Regions from separate parts of the Sporosarcina sp. FSL K6-2383 genome, predicted to be linked through region 1. Evidence: riboswitches for the same ligand, from Rfam matches in the RefSeq annotation. Region 1 holds a riboswitch; the other holds the start of a gene.
What was found. Region 1 has a riboswitch for cobalamin ahead of MKZ10_RS04275 (ribonucleoside-diphosphate reductase subunit alpha). Riboswitches for the same ligand answer to the same signal wherever they lie in the genome.
Positions count from the first base shown of each region.

Region 1 (6,343 bases):
AACAACTAATGCGCCATCAGACTCTACCAGTAGTCCTTTGTCAGCTAACTCGTTAACAACAGGCTTCATTTTGTCATTGTAATAAGCTTCTCCATTATACGAATCGAAGGTAATCCCAAGTAAATCATAAATGCGTTGAAATTCCTTCAGTGATTCCGATTTAAACCACTTCCATAAGGCAAGTGCTTCGGTATCGCGGTCTTCTAACGCTTTGAAAGCGGCTCTGCCTTCATCATTCAATGAATCATCCTGCTCCGCTTCTTCATGGAAACGGATGTATAGTTTCAAAAGCGTTTGAATCGGTGCTTGTTGGACTTCCTGTTCATTGCCCCATTTGCGATATGCAGTCAGTAACTTGCCAAACTGTGTCCCCCAATCTCCGATGTAATTGATTTTGATAGTCTTGAAACCATTCTTTTCGAGCAATAAAGCTATAGAGTTTCCGATGACAGTGGAGCGTAGATGCCCCATTGAAAATGGCTTCGCAATATTAGGAGAAGATAAATCAATCGTGACGACTCCGCCATTGCCATTATGATTGGAACCATAGGTTGTTGATTGGTTGTGAATTGTTTGTAGTAAAGAGTCTGTCATAACAGAACGATTCACAAAGATATTCACATATCCAGCCACAGCCTGTGCTTTTAGGATGAGTGGATGGTGGATTGCCTTTGCTAGCTCCTCAGCAATCACAACGGGTGACTTCCGAAGTTCCTTGGCAAATGGAAAACAAGGCAGAGCTAAATCACCTAGATGTGTATGGGTAGGCCGTTCAAGCATACTTTCATGTAGTGGAAATGAGCTAAATTGTTGTAGCACTTGCAAAACATCCTTTTTCATCGTCAACACTCCCTCGTCTTTTTTAATGGAACAAAAAAAGCCCTCGTCTCAAATTAATGAGACGAAAGCTTAGCTTCCGCGGTACCACTCAAATTGCCCGTATAAGGCCCCTTCATCATAACGGCGAGACACCGGCTTTCCCTACTCCATTCAGAAAAGCATCTTCGAAGTGCGCTTCGCAAGTATTCTTTACCAGGCTCTCACCAACCCCAGCTCGCTGAAAAAAGAAACAATTGCTACTCTCTTCGTCAATGATATTGTATGTGAATATAGCAAAACGATGTGCAAGTGTCAATAAGTGATCTAAGGTGATCCCGCGTGAAGGGATAAATACATGGCACCAATCAGCAAGAAATTTTGTTATTCATTATGAAGTGGGGGCGGAATAATCCAACCTTTTTCTTTATTTAATCGCAACAGTTTAAGGCCAAACGTTGCTCTTTCGGCAATATATTTCCCAAACATCATGGCGATATCCTCCCTGAGGCATTGCCCCATTACTTGGCTACAGGACACAAGTCCTTGCCCGACATTTAAGGAGACGGCGGCGCTGATCTCAGGGTCCGAAAACCTTGCACCAACTGGGATTTCTTCGGCACTCGCTTTAGGGCGCCCAGGTAATGTAGGGGGCGGTGCAATACCATTATCTTTTAGAAGTTGTTCGAGAGCCTTATTTTCAGCCTTCATTATTTTAATCACATCCTCAAGAAGCTTAATCAGTTCATCGTCCCCCGCATGATTAATAAATGCTTCATACCCACTGATTAATCCATTATTCGCCCCGATAAATGCCCATGTACCTATTACCTCGCCATAATGCATCGGTTCATCTTTGGGATTTCCATTCATAATGCCCAATAAAAGCACTCCTCTTAATTTTGATTTTTTGGTACTAAAGAGTACGATGTGTAACTTTTGATTATTTATACGGTAAATATGTGAAAAGATAAATATTCAATGAAAAACGAACTATAGAAACTATCTAATCTAAGTAGTGTGAATATAACTTTTTAGACTTTTACAATTTTGTTTATAACTTTTGAAAATTCTAGAACGATGCCGATGATAACGGTTGTGAAAATGTGGAAAAGGCACCTGTGGATATGTGGATAAGCACTTGTTTTTCAAGTAAGTAAACTTTTTACCTATTTACGTCTAAACCACAACATGTTAGGGTATAAAGAGACTAATAGGCACTATATATAGTATTGAACGATGAAAAGGTACCGAAATCGGTTTAAAAGGGAATCCGTTATTATGGAGCTGTCCCCGCAACTGTAAACGCTGACGACCGCCGAACAAGCCACTGTGGAAATTTCTATGGGAAGGCAAGGTAGGAAGAACGAAGTGTGAGCCAGTAGACCTGCCCTTCATCGTCAAGCGACACTTTCTTCGGGGGTTGAGAGGTGGAAACGAATGAGCTGCTGTTTATTTTTGCGCCTTATTTTGTTTCTAACAACAACCCATGAGCGACAGCTCTACCGATTAGGTGGAGCTGTCGATTTTTTTGAATCAAAAATAACAATATATACATAAAAGGAGCGGATCATGATGACAATTAAAATGGCGAAAACGAACACTGATCGACTATTGGATGCATTACAAAGTGAATTTGGAGTAGCACAAATCGAAACGCTTATTATCGCAAGTGAACGCTGGCAACAGAAATATCCGGAGGGATCTGAGCCCGAATGGGCGAAGGCGATGACATTAGAATCATTGAGTAATTTGGATGAGGCGGCGACCTATTGGACATTTGTTGCAGCACGTATTCACCTCTATGATGTGTATGCTCGTCAGGAGCAACAACGCGGTGCGAAGGTCTACACAGATTTCGCTCATAACGTTTCCCGTCTTGTAGAGCAAGGGTTATACACATCTGTATTAACAGAAAAATATTCACATGCCGAGCTTGAAACTCTTGGTCATTTGATTGAACCAGAACGGGACAAGCTATTTACATATATCGGATTGAAAACATTGATGGACCGCTATGTCGCGGTTGATTACAATAAACAATCGGTCGAACTTCCACAAGAGCGTTGGCTGGTCATTGCGATGACGCTGATGCAGGATGAGACAGAAAGTCGGCTGGATAAGGTGGCGGAATCATACTGGGCGATGAGTAACTTGTACATGACAGTGGCAACGCCAACATTGTCGAATGCAGGGAAACCGCATGGTCAGCTATCCAGCTGCTTTATCGACACCGTTGATGATTCTTTACAGGGCATCTATGACAGCAATACAGATGTTGCCAACTTGTCGAAATATGGTGGCGGCATTGGCGTTTACATGGGGAAAGTACGTAGTCGTGGCGCATCTATTCGTGGATTTAAAGATGCATCGAGTGGGGTTCTCCCCTGGGTTAAACAGCTGAATAACACGGCAGTCAGTGTCGACCAGCTCGGTCAACGCCAAGGGGCTATTGCTGTTTATCTTGATGTTTGGCATAAAGATATTTTCACATTCCTTGATTTGAAATTAAATAATGGAGACGATCGCCTGCGTGCGCATGATATTTTCACAGGTGTTTGCTTACCGGATATTTATATGGAACAAGTGGAGGCGCGTGGCGACTGGAATTTGTTTGACCCACATGAAGTTCGTACAATCATGGGCTATTCACTTGAGGACTTTTATGATGAAACAAAAGGGACAGGCTCCTTCCGTGAGAAATATGAGGAATGTGTCAACCATCCTACACTGAGTAGAGAAACTGTTCCTGCTATCGACTTGATGAAACGTATTATGCGCAGTCAGCTTGAAACGGGTGTACCGTTCATGTTCTACCGTGATGAAGTCAACCGTGCAAATGCGAACAAGCATGAAGGGATGATCTATTCATCGAATCTTTGTTCAGAAATCATGCAAAACATGAGTGCAACGAAATTTGAATCAGTCACACTGGAAGACGATATCGTTGTCACACGTTCAAAGCCTGGTGATTTCGTTGTTTGTAACTTATCATCTATTAACTTAGGGAAAGCTGTTCCAGCAAGTGTGTTGGAAAGATTGATCACAATCCAAGTACGTATGCTCGATAACGTTATTGATTTAAACAAAATCCCGGTCGTCCAAGCACAACGGACAAATTCCCGTTATCGTGGAATCGGGCTTGGTACGTTCGGTTGGCATCATTTGCTGGCGCTACAAAATATTCAATGGGAATCCGATGAAGCAGTGGATTATGCCGATAAACTATATGAAAAAATTGCTTTTTTAACAATCAAAGCTTCTGCGGAACTGGCGAAGGAAAAAGGGGCTTATCCGTTATTTGAAGGCTCTGATTGGCAATCTGGATTTTATTTTGAAAACAAGGGCTATGATTCGAAGGAATGGCGTGAATTGCGTATTGATGTAGCGACAAACGGTGTACGCAACGGCTATTTAATGGCGGTTGCGCCGAATAGCTCGACATCTGTTATTGCAGGGTCAACGGCGTCCATCGATCCTATTTTTAAGCCGTTTTATCATGAAGAAAAGAAAGACTATAAATTGCCTGTAGTTGCGCCTGATCTTAATCATAACACCTATGACGTCTATCGCCGTTCTGCTTATATTGTCGATCAACGTTGGTCGATTAAACAGAACGCTGCGAGACAGCGCCATATTGACCAATCGATTTCTTTCAACTTGTATGTGCCGAACTCGATTCGTGCATCAGTGCTTCTTGACCTTCACGTGCAAGCATGGAAGTCTGGCATGAAAACAACTTACTACACGCGTTCAACCGCGACAGATATTGAAGAGTGTGAATGGTGTCATTCTTAATTGCCTATGCTTCTTGGAGCGGGAATACCCAAGAAGTTGCTGACATGATTGCTGCTACCTTGGTCGCGGAAAATGTCGATGTTACGACGTATCGAATTGGTGGCGGCATCATGCCGAACCCTCGCCATTTCGATGCGCTGATTATTGGTTCATTTACGTGGGACAAAGGAGCAACACCTGATGAAGTGAAGGATTTCGCCGCGGATGTTGGGTATAAACCCGATAATGTCTACGTTTTTGGAACAGGAGATACCCAATTCGGAGGCGACGAGCTATTTTGTTTGGCGGCAGACAAATTGGCCCGGTTTTACGCATCAACTTATGAACCTTTAAAAATTGAACAAAGCCCACGTGGCGTACAACAATCAACAGTCATCGAATGGTCGAAAGGGGTCATCAAGAATTGGAAAAACTTACACGAGTAAAGGTATTAGAACCTGCAAATCCAAATAAATCAACGGCTATATTTGGTGGCAAAGCGAGCGGAATTTTGAACTGGAACGATCTCGCACATCCACATTTCTATACATTAAGACAACGGATTCGTTCGCTTTTTTGGACGGCCAATGAAGTCGACATGACGCAGGACGTTAAACAATTCTCGTCGCTGACAAAGCCAGAGCAAGACGCATTCCTAAAGATTATTGGATTGCTTGCAACGCTTGATGGTCCACAAACAGATATCGCGGCAAAAATTGCACAGTATACGACAGATCCTTCTGTTAAATCACTGATGGCAACCATTGCCGATCAGGAAAGCGAGCATAATCATAGCTATGCCTATGTATTATCTTCGGTAACGACGCTCGATAAACAGCTAGCGTCGTTTGAAATGGGACGCACAGACGAGGTGCTTATGCGCCGCAACGACCGAATTGTTGACGTTTATAATGAATTTGCAGAAAATCCGACAATTGAGTCCGCATTAAAAGCGATGGTGTATACAACATTATTAGAAGGACTTTTCTTCTACAGTGGCTTTGCATTTTTCTATAACTTAGCACGTAATCAAAAAATGGTCGGCACATCGACGATGATTTCGTATATAAATCGTGATGAGCTCCAACACGGTAAAGCAATCAGCGATATTTTTCGTGCAGCACTCTCAGAAAACTCAGAACAAAATACAGAGGCATTTACAGAATGGATTTACGACCAATTCAAGCATTCTGTCGAACAGGAAGTTGCTTGGAGTCGCTATGTATTAGCGGATATCGAAGGCATCGACTTGATTGAAATGGAAGGCTACGTGAAATATCGTGCCAATAAAATGCTACGCATGCTTGGGCTTAGTGAAATCTACCCGGAATTCACCGATAATCCAATGAAGTGGATTCGTGCCTACGTTGATAGTTTCGACGATACAAAAACGGACTTCTTTGAGCAGACTTCGAGGCAGTATGTGAAAACGAGTGATTTGAATGGTTTTGATGATCTGTAAATGAAAGATCGCATAAACATATTTAGCTAACTGGTTCAGTTGCAGGGGAGAAAACATTAAATAACAATGAGAAAGGAGACAAGATTCGTATATGAATCTTGTCTCCTTTCTCGTTTTTTTAAGTTCATAACAGCCAAGTTTTGTTTTTAGAGAAGAACCTATTGGTAAATGGATTAAGGTGAAGAAAGTTAAATTTCTTTCGGGCTATGCATATAAAGTTTTGTCTATTTGTTTTCATTCACTTGGTATTGGATTCTTGATGGGTTTTTATAATCGTAGAAGTAGAGG
Region 1 covers NZ_CP152017.1:804,519-810,861, forward strand. Annotated here, with positions in the region: gene argS (arginine--tRNA ligase) at 1-840, opposite strand, end outside; T-box leader at 895-1,101, opposite strand; gene MKZ10_RS04270 (DUF3231 family protein) at 1,201-1,698, opposite strand; cobalamin riboswitch at 2,045-2,226, shown strand; gene MKZ10_RS04275 (ribonucleoside-diphosphate reductase subunit alpha) at 2,389-4,614, shown strand; gene MKZ10_RS04280 (flavodoxin) at 4,599-5,039, shown strand; gene MKZ10_RS04285 (ribonucleotide-diphosphate reductase subunit beta) at 4,994-6,055, shown strand.

Region 2 (6,343 bases), 120 kb from region 1:
TAATCGTACCGATGCGTTGCTCACGATCGCGGGTGAGTGCCTCCGACACGTCAACTGCATTACCAACTCCAGCCGTTACCGCGATTAAAATCGTACCGAAATCTCCTTTATACTGCTCCATTTCCACATGTTCTGTCATGACCGCCGTCATCATACCGACCGTGTCTGTTCCATGAAAACCTTGCTGTTCCAAATAGGCCGCCATTTCAACTTTGACATCATCACTATCGTAATTAGCGTCCACGTGGCGGTTAACAAATGCACGATACCAGCCAGTTCCTGCATTATGCACAGCAGACGACATCGTTTTCAATGGACCTGCTGTCCGTAAGGCGACATAGTCCGATGACACCGTAAAATCATCGAGTGTGACAGTAAATGGAATTACCTCATCTTTCGTATCGGGAAGAAGAGTAATTTGCGGCTTCGGTAGCTCTGGATGCGCTTGCGTCTTCACTCGTGCTTGATAGACTTGCTCAATTGCATATTCCTTCACTACGTCCTGCGGTGTTCCAATGGCGGCAATTTGCCCTTTATCCATCAACAACAAGCGGTCGCAATACAGCGACGCTAAATTAATGTCGTGGAATACTGACACGACGGTGAGCCCTTTTTCAACAGCTTGTCTGCGAATGATATCCAATAATTGTTGCTGATGAGCAATGTCGAGATGATTCGTCGGTTCATCTAACAATAAAACCGGTGCTTCCTGGGCAAGCGCTTGAGCTACGAAAACACGTTGCTGTTCCCCGCCTGATAATAATTCGATAGACGTATGCATGTAGCGCGTAATGGTCATATGCTGCATCGCTTCATCGACAGCCCGCTCATCGTCCGTGGACCAAGACGAAAAAAGTCCAGACTGGTGTGGATACCTGCCGAGCGAGACAGTTTCATGGACGGAATGCGAAAAGGCATGGGCATGGAGCTGTGGTAAAACAGCTACCTTTCTAGCAAATTCCTTTTGTGAATAATCGGACGCCTGTTGACCGTCAATGACAACAGAACCCTCCTGCTTCGGAAGAATACCCGAAATCAGCTTTAACAGCGTTGATTTCCCACTACCATTCGGTCCTAAAATACCTAAGACCTCACCTTTCTTAACCGAAAATGTGACAGACTTTACGATAGGGTCCTTGCCGTAGCCACCTGTTAAGTTATCCACTTGCAGCATGTCACATAGCCCCTCTCCTGCGTTGTTTATAAAATATCAATGCAAATACCGGCGCACCGATAAATGCCGTAATGACACCAACTGGTAATTCCGTTGGCGAAATAATCGTCCGTGCGATCAGATCACAAATAATAAGTAATGATGCACCGTTCAAAAACGATAATGTTAATAAATGACGGTGATCTGCCCCCCATAGGAGACGTGTCATATGCGGGACAACAAGTCCTACAAAGCCAATTGTACCAGAGACAGCGACTGCCGCACCGGTCAAAATAGATCCGCCGATTAAAATCATAAACTTCCGACGTCTGACATTGACGCCTAAATGATGCGCACGTTCTTCGCCAAACAGCATAGCATTTAATTCACGGCGACATAGCCACAACATCATGGAGCCAATAATAACAAACGGCAAGATCATCGTGACATAATTCCAGCCGCGCATGGACACGCTGCCAAGCAACCAGCCGATAATTTGGCGCAGTTCTTCCCCTGTCAGCGCAATCATCAGCGATAGTACTGAGCCTAAAAATGAACCGAAGATAATACCTGTCAGAATAATGGTTTCCATCGTCATCGAATGGTCGACAAGACGAGCAAAGCCCAATACAAGGAACATTGTCAGTGCCGCACCAACCATACTAAAAATGGGTAGCGTATAAGTGCCCAAAACCGGAATGGAAATACCGAAAAAAAGCGTCATCACAGCGCCGACAGAGGCGCCGGATGACACTCCGAGGGTGTATGGATCAGCGAGCGGATTTTTGAGTAGCCCTTGAAAAGCAGCTCCTGCAATCGCCAGCGACGCACCGACAAGTCCTGCCAATACGACGCGCGGCATACGAATCTTCCATAGGATGTTTGTAGCCTTCTCATCCACTCCCGAACTCCATAACGTACTAATCGGTATATTCACAGAACCGATTGATACACCGAGCCAGACCACCGCCAGGAGCGTGGCGATGGATACGATGTAGGCGACACTAGATTTATTCATCAAACGCCTCTGGATAGATGGCTTTTGCTATTTCTTCCAAGCCTTCTGCAAGACGTGGGCCTGTGCGACTTGTCTTGTTTTCATTCACTTGAACAACTGCTTGGTTTTTGATAGCCGTAATGGAATCAAAGCCATCACGTTTATAAACATCTTCGACAGCTGTATCGATATAGTCATACATCACAACGATGACATCAGGATTGCGGTTAACGATTTCTTCCGGATCCATTATGAACCAATCTTCTTGGTCTGCGGCAATATTTTCTGCTCCCACCATTTCAAGGATTTGATTCATAAACGTATTGTTACCTGGTGTATAAATTTCTGGAGCTGGGGTTGTTTCAACAAAGACTGTTTTTTCATTGTCGACTGACGCTAGTTTAGCTGTCACTTCTTCAACTTTCACTTTCATGTCAGCAACAATTTTTTCAGCTTCTGCTGTTTTACCTGTTGCTTGTCCGATTGTTACAATCGTCCCGTATGTTTCTTCGAAGTCCAGTGCATTTTTCACAACGAATACAGATACGCCTGCATCACGGAGTTGTTGTAGACCATTTTCGCCTGCACCTAGCCCCGACTCATGTGCAAAAACAATTTCCGGGTCCATGGCAATGATTTTTTCAACGTCAAATTGCATACTACCGATTTTCTCTTTGGCCAATGCTTCTTCTGGGTAATCATCATAATCATTGACACCAATAATTTCAGTTGCAAGTCCAAGTGCAAATAGTATTTCCGTATTGCTTGGAGTCATAGAAACGATTGTTGCAGGTGCTTTTTCAAATAGTATTTCATTGCCTACTGCATCCGTTAATGTTACTGGAAATGCTGCTTCAACAACGTCTTCTTGTGCTGTTGCATTTACTTCCGGCTTATCATCTGTTGCAGTTGTCCCACATGCAGCGAGTAAAAACACTGCTAGTATTGACGTCAGCCATAATCGCCATATTTTTTTCATAGTGTTTCCCTCCAGTACTGTTCTAAATAAAAATCCCCCGTATGAGTACGGAGGATTGTTTAGTAAAAATGCGGTCGCATAGATGCACCGATTTCCACCAAACCTATCCGCGTAGGCTATCGGGTTGTTCATAAAGGCAGGTCTCCTGGCTCGTGTTCACATCGCTTCGCAATGTACTCACACATACAGTGGCGGGACCGCGTCGGCATTGAACCGACTTCCCTTTTAACCTCGTCTTTGATGGCGAGGCACCTTTATGTTTAGCTATGTAATTTTGTACATCTTTTAGTATACTACAAGTTTTCGTGGTGTCGAGAGGGGTGTAGATTTTACGATTACTGAACCTCGTGTGGATAAGCCATTTTTACTCCATTGAATGTGCCAGTGACTGGACACAGGATGTGGAGTGGGTATTTTTTTTGCTTGCATTCAATCTGCATTCGCTTGCACTCGTTTAGTGTTTGCTTGCAAACTGTGACCTTTTCCCTAACTAAAAGCGCCACACCAAGATGAATTCATCTTAGTCTGGCGCTTAAACGGATTACATTTTCTCCGGTGCAGAAACACCAATCAGTTTCAATGCATTTGCAATGGTCGTGCGTGTTGCCGTAATAAGTGCAAGTCTTGCTTCTGACAAGTCGCGATTCTCGAGGTCCAATACTTTTTCTGCATTGTAGAAACTATGGAATGTTGCAGCCAATTCTTGGATATACGTTGCGAGGCGATGTGGTATACGCATTCTTGCAGCGTCACTGACCACTTTCGGGAAATCTCCAATTTTCTTTAGTAATTCCAATTCTTTTTCAGCTTGCAATAAAGAAACATTATCCACAGACGCAGAAAGTCCTGTTTCATTGGCTTGTCGCAAAATCGAAGAGATTCGTGCATGTGCATATTGTGCATAATACACCGGGTTTTCATTGGATTGAGAAATGGCTAAGTCCAGGTCGAAATCCATTTGCGAATCGCCTGAACGCATGGCGAAGAAATAACGAACTGCATCAAGACCAACATCTTCCACAAGTTCTCGTAAAGTAACTGCTTTCCCTGTACGCTTACTCATTTTGAACTTTTCGCCATCTTTATATAACTGCACCATTTGTGCTACGTTTACTTCCAACGTATCACGGTCATAGCCAAGTGCTTCAATTGCGGCTTTCATACGAGGAATATAGCCGTGGTGATCGGCACCCCAAATGTTAATCAGCTTATCGAAGCCACGGAATAATTTATCTTCATGATAGGCGATATCCGGCAATAAATACGTGTATGTGCCGTCGTTTTTAATAAGTACACGATCTTTATCGTCCCCGAATGTCGTAGAGCGGAACCATGTTGCGCCATCTTCTTCAAAAACGTGACCGTTTGCACGTAGCTTGTCGAGTGCTACATCGATTTTACCATTTTCATATAATGATGTTTCTGAGAACCAAACATCGAATGATACGCGGAAATCAGCCAAGTCTTTCTTCAGTTTTGCCAATTCAAAATCAAGTCCGTGCTTACGGAAATAGTCAAAACGTTCTTGTTCAGAAACATTGACGAATTTATCACCGAATTCTTTCGCAAGCTCTTCTCCAATTCCAATAATGTCTTTTCCATGGTAGCCGTCTTCTGGCATTTTTGTGTCCAAACCAAGCGCTTGGAAATAACGTGCTTCAATTGAGTAAGCAAGGTTATTGATTTGATTGCCGGCGTCGTTAATATAGTATTCACGCGCGACATCATAACCAGCAAAATCAAGGACATTACTCAAGGAATCGCCAAGTGATGCACCACGTGCGTGCCCTAAATGAAGATCGCCAGTCGGGTTAGCTGAAACAAACTCGACTTGAATTTTTTCATTTGCCCCAGAAGTTGAACGACCATAATTTTCACTTTGCTCAAGAACTGTCTTAACGATATCCCCTAAGTAATCCGTTGCCAATTTAATATTCATGAATCCAGGACCTGCAATATCAACGGATTCAATAGATGTCCCGGATGTATCTAACTGTTCAAGAATCGCTTCTGCAATAGCACGGGGTGGTTTTTTCGCCAATTTTGTGAGCTGCATCGCAATGTTTGTCGCGTAATCTCCATTGTCTTTACTTTTTGGTGTTTCCAGCATAATTTCCGGTATCGCTGCCTCTTCTACAAGCTCAGCCGCAATAACCGCTGCGCGCAATGCCGATTTTACTTCTTGTTGAATTTGTTCTACTGCGTTCATATTGTTCCCTCCGTATATGTAATGGTCAATTCGTATATGCCAAGTAAAGATCCTTCCGCATATAGCTCGTAGGCTACGTGGAAACGTCCGGCTTGTTCATTAAATTCAAGTAGAGTTGTTTTGACAAGTAAATTAAATGATGCCGGACCATTGCCATAATTCCCCAGCCGCTCACCGTTTGAAATGAAAGGCAACCGCATCGTCACTGCGCCACTACGGAATATCAGTGCGTCCTCCGCACCCATTTTGACCGTTGTCAAAACGAGTTGACCATTTTGTTGCTCTTCATATTTCAAGTAATAGATTCCTTTTTTTTCGATGAGCTGACCAACTAGGTTCATCTCATGACTCTCCTGATCCTGTCCGGGATGCCGGATTGACGAATGGAGCTGGATATCCACCTTGCGTACTCTATCCTGCGTTTCCACAAGCTCACCGTCCTTTTTAATATGCATCTATCCATTATATCCTTTTTGCAATAGATTTTTCAATCTATCCGTATGATGCATGTTTTTATGTTCACTCCGTTTAATCTCTTTCCATGCGTCACATACTACATGTAACAACATCGACGGGACGGGATTGTATGCAACGGGTAGTGTATTTAAAAAAGGTAAAGAGACGTAAGGCTATCAAGCGGCTATTACTCCTCTCCGTTACGATGCTAACGGCGGTACTAACCGTTTTCTTATTGCTACGATTATATGCTCAGGTTACGGGAGCCCCCTCTTTAAGTGTGCCAAAAGCTTCCGTCTTTCTCGATAAAAGCGGCAAGCAAATTGGCGATCGCTTCACAGTTGAACGGCGCTATTGGGTTGACCTTGACGAGATGTCGCCCTTTCTAATCGACGCAGTCATTGCGACGGAGGATAAAAATTTTTATAGCCACAACGGCTTTGATTACCGACGAATTGCTGGGGCATTGCTGAAGGACGCTAAGGCAGGACGCAAAGTCGAAGGGGCTAGCACAATTACTCAGCAATACGCCAAAAACTTATATTTAAC
Region 2 covers NZ_CP152017.1:925,564-931,906, reverse strand. Annotated here, with positions in the region: gene MKZ10_RS04865 (adenosylcobinamide amidohydrolase) at 1-1,174, opposite strand, end outside; gene MKZ10_RS04860 (iron ABC transporter permease) at 1,176-2,171, opposite strand; gene MKZ10_RS04855 (ABC transporter substrate-binding protein) at 2,164-3,129, opposite strand; cobalamin riboswitch at 3,247-3,400, opposite strand; gene argS (arginine--tRNA ligase) at 3,671-5,338, opposite strand; gene MKZ10_RS04845 (DUF1934 domain-containing protein) at 5,335-5,793, opposite strand; gene MKZ10_RS04840 (PBP1A family penicillin-binding protein) at 5,925-6,343, shown strand, end outside.
Region 2: linked by a shared signal. The riboswitch ahead of MKZ10_RS04855 (ABC transporter substrate-binding protein) and the one ahead of MKZ10_RS04275 (ribonucleoside-diphosphate reductase subunit alpha) in region 1 are both predicted to bind cobalamin.